DNA from 3 places in the Phytobacter diazotrophicus genome. Region 1 is predicted to be linked to each of the others. Evidence: predicted binding sites of a transcription regulator. Region 1 holds the regulator's gene; each other region holds the start of a gene.

Region 1 (2,271 bases):
TCGTTCATTTCACACATGAATACGCTCGTGGTGCCTGGCGGCAAAATGGGGTTAGCAATGGAGCTGATCATGACACCGCTGGTCCAACGGCTGATGGAAGGGAAGAAGATTCAATAGGCCTCCAGCCGACACAACTTCTGCCTCCCTCTGAAGCCCCGGTAAACGCAGCGCCACCGGGGAATGTGTCGGATACGCGACGCTTATCCGACCTGTGTTCTCAGGCCTCAATCACCTCATATGAATGCGTGATTTTCACCGCTTTCTCCAGCATTAATGCCACGGAGCAATACTTCTCGGCAGAGAGATCCACCGCGCGCGATACCGCCGCCTCTTTTAGCTCTTTGCCGGTCACGATAAAGTGCAAATTGATATGCGTAAACAGACGCGGAGCCTCTTCACGACGCTCTGATGTCAGCTTCACTTCGCAATCTTTCACATCGTGGCGGCCTTTTTGCAGAATAGAGACAACATCGATAGCGCTGCATCCCCCTGCGGCCATCAGCACCATTTCCATCGGGCTTGGGGCTTTGTCGCCTGAGTTACCATCCATCAGGATCTGGTGCCCGGACGCAGACTCGCCAAGGAACGTTAAACCTTCTACCCATTTCACACGAGCTTGCATTTTTAATTCACTCCGGAGTTACAATTTTCTTTACAGATTACGCGCACATAAGAAAACTCGCAACGGAAGGCGACCTGCGTCAAGCTGAAGCGAGACACCAGGAGACAGGCGTTAAAAGCTATGCTAAAACAATCACGATGCTACAGTGATACATTGACGTTATGCATGTATGCAGAGGACATCACATATTACAGGCCGCAGGCATGTCTGACGGTCCACTTCCCAGGTATGGGGAAGATAGATTGCAACCCCGGACGCGATATGTGAATCCAGCGTCTGGAGCCAGCTTATAACAGAGGATAACCGCGCATGGTGCTTGGCAAACCGCAAACAGACCCGACTCTCGAATGGTTCTTGTCTCATTGCCACATTCATAAGTACCCGTCGAAGAGCACGCTGATTCACCAGGGTGAAAAAGCGGAAACGTTGTATTACATCGTCAAAGGCTCAGTGGCTGTGCTAATCAAGGATGAAGAAGGTAAAGAGATGATCCTCTCTTACCTTAACCAGGGAGATTTTATCGGTGAACTGGGTCTGTTCGAAGAGGGTCAGGAGCGCAGTGCATGGGTACGCGCTAAAACCGCTTGTGAAGTGGCCGAAATCTCCTACAAAAAATTCCGCCAGTTAATTCAGGTGAACCCGGATATTCTGATGCGTTTGTCTTCCCAGATGGCGCGTCGCCTGCAGGTCACCTCGGAAAAAGTCGGTAACCTCGCCTTCCTTGATGTAACGGGCCGTATCGCACAGACGCTGCTGAATCTGGCGAAACAACCGGATGCAATGACCCACCCGGACGGTATGCAAATTAAAATTACCCGCCAGGAAATTGGTCAGATCGTTGGCTGTTCCCGCGAAACCGTCGGCCGTATCCTGAAAATGCTGGAAGATCAAAACCTGATCTCCGCACACGGTAAAACCATTGTCGTGTACGGTACACGTTAATTCTCAAGCGGCGCATCGCCCTTAACGATGCGCCGTTTTTGTCTCTCTTCCCCATGTGGCGCAGGCTGATTTATCACCCCGAAATCAACTATGCACTGCGACAAACGCTGGTGTTATGCCTCCCTGTGACCGTGGGTCTGATCGCGGGTCGTCTCGATCTTGGTCTGCTGTTTTCTCTCGTTCCCGCCTGCTGCAATATTGCCGGTCTGGATACTCTGCATAAACGTTTCTTCAAACGCGTCATTATCGGCGGCACGCTCTTTGCGGGCAGTAGCCTCACGGTACAGCTATTACTGACGCAAAATATTCCGCTACCGCTGATTCTGAGCGGATTAACGCTCTTGCTCGGCGTCACAGCAGAAATCAGCGCATTACACGGGCGGCTTCTACCCGCCTCGCTCATTGCCGCCATCTTTACTCTCAGCCTCGCCGGTAACATGCCCATCTGGGAGCCGTTGCTGATTTATGGGCTGGGTACCCTGTGGTACGGCGCATTTAACGCCTTCTGGTTCTGGTTGTGGCGAGAGCAACCGCTGCGTGAATCCTTGAGCCTGCTGTATCGCCAACTGGCAGACTATTGCGAAGCGAAATACAGTTTACTGACGCAGCACGTCGATCCAGAAAAAGCTCTTCCGCCACTCCTGGCACGCCAGCAAAAGGCGGTGGATATGATTAGCCAGTGTTACCAACAACTGCATATGCTGGCG
Region 2 (2,271 bases), 1.2 Mb from region 1:
CGATTTGCTGCTGACAGTAGTGGGGAAGCTGGCGTGTGAAGAAATCCTCAATACTGCTGCTGCGTTCGGCGATGGCTTTCAGGTTAAGTCGCACCAGCGTACTGCCACCGCCGCTGAGCGGCAGCGAGTTGTAACAACTGACGACGCCATAGCCACCTTTTGTGAAAATTTTATCATTTTTGGGGCCGTTAGCGATATGGGGCTTACTGCACTCACAAATGTTTTTTGCCACTTCAAGCAGTAAGTCATCCGGCGTCATATCTGGGTCATATATAAAGGTCAGATTAGGCGCAACCTGCTTAAGCTCTGCGTCAGCGCGTAAAATGGCGCGGGTAACTGGCGTATCAGCAGGACCAATATTGGCGTGCATAAACGCATCCGGCAGGGTCCTGTCCAGATAACGCCAGAAACGTTTTATTCGAATATCGATCTCTTCTTGTGTTAGAATTCTAACATACGGTTGCAGTATCACATCCAGTTGGCCCAGCCAGACGGGCATAGATGTGACTGACGGAACATGATGATAAAGGATGGTGAGCATCGATAACGCGTCGTCGAGATCGGTTGCCCTTTCGAGTTCCAGCCATTGCGAGCCATTCGCGAGGAATTTCGCATAGTCTGGCAAGACATAGCGTGGTTTGTAGGGCGCATGCCCTTCGAACATATCGCAAATGGCGCCCTCATCAAGCGCAGCGCGCGCTTTTTTTGCCAGTGGGGGATAAGGCAGACTGTTCTCGGCCTCAAGCGCAAGAAAATGGCGTTTTTGTGCGGGAGTCAGGGTACTGCTTGTCGCAATCTGCTGGCAACGAGCCAGGTATGCTGAATCATTGGGCGTGGACATATTCGTTCCTCTTATTCCTTGAGCATCTGGCCCAGTGTAAGTAACCGAACGGAGCCCGCCTTTGATCCACACCCCTAAATATCCGGGTATGGGGCTATGTTAAGGCTAAAAATTTGATGAATGTCTCATTACGGTTTTGCAAATATGAATGTGGTTTTCATTAACTGTGATGAGTGTCGAAGTGTGATGGTGGGTTAATGTTAGAATAATAACAGACCCGTATTTAACCGGCTTATGCCGACGGAGAGAGAAATGACTGATTTAACTGCAAGCAGCCTGCGCGCGTTGAAACTGATGGACCTGACTACCCTGAACGACGACGACACGAACGAAAAAGTGATCGCGCTGTGTCATCAGGCGAAAACCCCGGTTGGCAACACGGCCGCTATCTGTATCTATCCGCGTTTTATCCCGATTGCGCGCAAAACGCTGAAAGAGCAGGGCACGCCAGATATCCGCATCGCAACGGTCACTAACTTCCCGCACGGTAACGACGATATTGAGATCGCGCTGGCGGAAACGCGCGCGGCGATTGCTTACGGCGCTGATGAAGTCGATGTGGTATTCCCGTACCGTGCGCTGATTGCAGGCAATGAACAAGTGGGCTTTGATCTGGTTAAGGCCTGTAAAGATGCCTGTGCAGCGGCCAATGTTCTGCTGAAAGTGATTATCGAAACCGGCGAATTGAAAGAAGAGGCGCTGATTCGTAAAGCGTCTGAAATCTCTATCAAAGCGGGGGCTGATTTCATTAAAACCTCTACCGGTAAAGTGCCAGTAAATGCCACACCGGAAAGTGCGCGCATCATGCTGGAAGTGATTCGCGATATGGGTGTGGCGAAAACCGTTGGTTTCAAACCGGCTGGCGGCGTGCGTTCAGCAGAAGATGCGCAGAAATTCCTCGCGATTGCCGACGAACTGTTTGGCGCTGACTGGGCGGATTCTCTCCACTATCGCTTTGGTGCTTCCAGCCTGCTGGCAAGCCTGCTCAAAGCACTGGGCCATGGCGACGGTAAGAGCGCAAGCGGCTACTAATTCTACTTTGCGGCGGCGCATCCGCCGCAACCAACCTTGATTTTCAGGGGGTTACCTTGTTTCTCGCTCAAGAAATAATTCGTAAAAAACGCGATGGCTACGTGCTCAGCGATGAAGAGATTCGTTTCTTTATTAATGGGATCCGTGATAACACCGTGTCCGAAGGGCAAATTGCCGCGCTGGCAATGACCATTTTCTTCCACGACATGGCAATTGAGGAGCGCGTTTCGCTGACCATGGCGATGCGAGACTCAGGGACTGTCCTCGACTGGAAACACCTTAATCTCAACGGACCTGTCGTCGACAAGCACTCCACGGGCGGCGTGGGCGATGTCACTTCACTCATGCTTGGGCCGATGGTTGCGGCCTGTGGCGGCTATATCCCAATGATTTCCGGG
Region 3 (2,271 bases), 560 kb from region 1:
GCGGTCCGCCACGGCCACCGCCTGCCCCGCCCGGGGGAAAAAATCCGCTTTACGAAGAATTAACTGGCTTCCCACAACATCACCTCGGCCGAAGACAACCGATAACTATTAGCTGATCTTCGGCGAAAAATCGGTGATAGCCTTCTCGTTACCGCTATTGCAGTTGCACATCGCGCCCCTGGCGAATATCGCGTGGGGACCAGTCGAATTCCCGGCGAAACAGGGTAGAAAAGTGGTTACTGTCGCCGAAACCGCAGCGAAAGGCGATATCTGTAACACTATCATCGCTGTGGCGCAGCATATGGCGCGCCTTAATCAGACGCAGCCGGTTGAGATAACGCTGCGGCGTCAGGCCGGTATATTGCTTCAGTTGACGGTGTAATGTGCGCAGCGACAGGGTGAACTGATCCGCCAGCGACTCCCAGCAGACCTCTTCGGCAAAGTGATCTTCAAGCCAGGAGATCAGCTGATTGAGACGTGCATCATTACTCATCGCCCCTTCCGCCAGGCTGCTTTTACGCAGCAGAACCAGCAACTGCATAAACAGGATTTCACGGTTGGCTGTGGTCGCCATGTCCATCTCCTCACCCACTGCTTCCATCTGGCCGATGATCTCACGTACCTGTTGCAGTACGCACTGATTGACGCGCCAGTGCGACGGATAGTGCCCGTCTTGCTCCTGCGGCAGCAGCGCGTTCAACCCCGCCAGAAACGTAAACGCATCCGGCGAACGATAGAGCACATTGGTCAGGCACAGATTGTCAGTATGTTCATATAGGTGTCTGTCGTGGTCGCGGACAAAGCAGACGGTTCCCCCACTGATGGTATAGGACTGCCCATTAAAAACATGGATGCCGGTACCGTGTTCAACAATCACAATTTCGTGAAAATCATGATGATGTTCCGGAAACGCAGCCTGTGGCAGACGCGGCTCAATAGCGACAGGCGTTGTGCCAGAAGGAAAGAAATCCACGCTGTGTAATACGGTCATGATTGCCTCACATACCAATGAGAAGTGTTCTCAAAATAGTAATTAAGCACGGCAATTCGCACCTTGAATTTTTGACCGCAAAACGGGTAAAGCCTGTCAGATTTTCAAGAAAGGGTCGGAAAGTTCAGGAATTGTCGCCCTGGTCACACCCCGCAAGCCACACGGGTTTATCAGAAACTGTGAACTGCCTCACTTTCATCTTTGCTTTCTTGCCAGCCCCTTCCAGGGGATGTCATTAACAAGAAGGTTACCGCGAGGTCCTTTTTTTAGACTGGGGGCAATAACTCTCACAAGGACCCCATCATGACATTTCGCCATTGTGTCGCCGTTGATTTAGGCGCCTCCAGCGGGCGTGTAATGCTGGCCTGCTACGCGACAGAACAGCGAACGCTCACGCTGCGTGAAGTTCATCGCTTCGCCAACTACCTGGAAAAAAACAACGGTTTCGACTGCTGGGATATTGATACCCTGGAAGATGAAATTCGCCTGGGTCTGGAAAAAGCCTGTGCGCAGGGTGTCACCATCGACAGTATCGGTATCGACACCTGGGGTGTGGATTATGTTTTGATCGACAAACAGGGTAAGCGTGTTGGCTTACCGGTCTCTTACCGCGACCATCGCACGGATGGCATCATGACCACTGCCTTTGAGCAGCCTGGCAAAGCCGATATTTACCGTCGCAGCGGCATTCAGTTTTTACCCTTTAACACGCTCTATCAGTTGCGCGCGCTTGCCCAGCAACAGCCGGAAATCGTGGCCGCTGCCGACCATGCGCTGCTGATACCCGACTATTTCAGTTTTCGTCTGACCGGCAATCTGAACTGGGAATACACCAACGCCACCACCACGCAACTGGTGAACATCGACAGCGATAACTGGGATACCACGCTGCTCAACTGGGCGGGCGTGCCCGCCTGCTGGTTCGGTACACCGACCCATCCGGGCAATGTGATTGGCCACTGGCAAAGCCCGCAAGGCACCGATATTCCGGTGGTTGCTGTCGCCAGCCACGATACCGCCAGCGCGGTCATCGCTTCACCACTGAAAAATGCCAGTGCCGCCTATCTCTCTTCCGGCACCTGGTCGCTGATGGGCTTTGAAAGTACCACGCCCTACACCAGCGACGAGGCGCTGGCCGCCAATATCACCAACGAGGGCGGGGCGGAAGGGCGCTATCGCGTGTTGAAAAACATCATGGGGCTGTGGCTGCTGCAACGCGTTCTGAAAGAGCGCGACATTACCGATTTGCCCGCCCTGATCGCCGGGGCTCGCGCGCTGCC

Evidence for each region. Region 1 encodes CRP, which controls carbon source genes, mostly activating them, when cyclic AMP is high. Its sites were predicted from a motif close to ATGTGANNNNNNTCACAT; they were not measured.
Region 2: deoC (deoxyribose-phosphate aldolase) is a predicted target of CRP. The motif match lies at 953-970, and genes of this name have one in related genera.
Region 3: rhaB (rhamnulokinase) is a predicted target of CRP. The motif match lies at 1,169-1,186, and genes of this name have one in related genera.

What each region holds. Positions count from the first base shown of each region.
Region 1 is NZ_CM125428.1:457,095-459,365, reverse strand. It holds gene ACS0RQ_RS02105 (phosphoribulokinase) at 1-117, shown strand, start outside; gene ACS0RQ_RS02100 (OsmC family protein) at 218-622, opposite strand; gene crp (cAMP-activated global transcriptional regulator CRP) at 932-1,564, shown strand; gene ACS0RQ_RS02090 (YccS/YhfK family putative transporter) at 1,618-2,271, shown strand, end outside.
Region 2 is NZ_CM125428.1:4,900,003-4,902,273, reverse strand. It holds gene ACS0RQ_RS23750 (YjjI family glycine radical enzyme) at 1-841, opposite strand, end outside; gene deoC (deoxyribose-phosphate aldolase) at 1,094-1,873, shown strand; gene deoA (thymidine phosphorylase) at 1,930-2,271, shown strand, end outside.
Region 3 is NZ_CM125428.1:5,559,979-5,562,249, forward strand. It holds gene rhaR (HTH-type transcriptional activator RhaR) at 1-75, opposite strand, end outside; gene rhaS (HTH-type transcriptional activator RhaS) at 155-991, opposite strand; gene rhaB (rhamnulokinase) at 1,295-2,271, shown strand, end outside.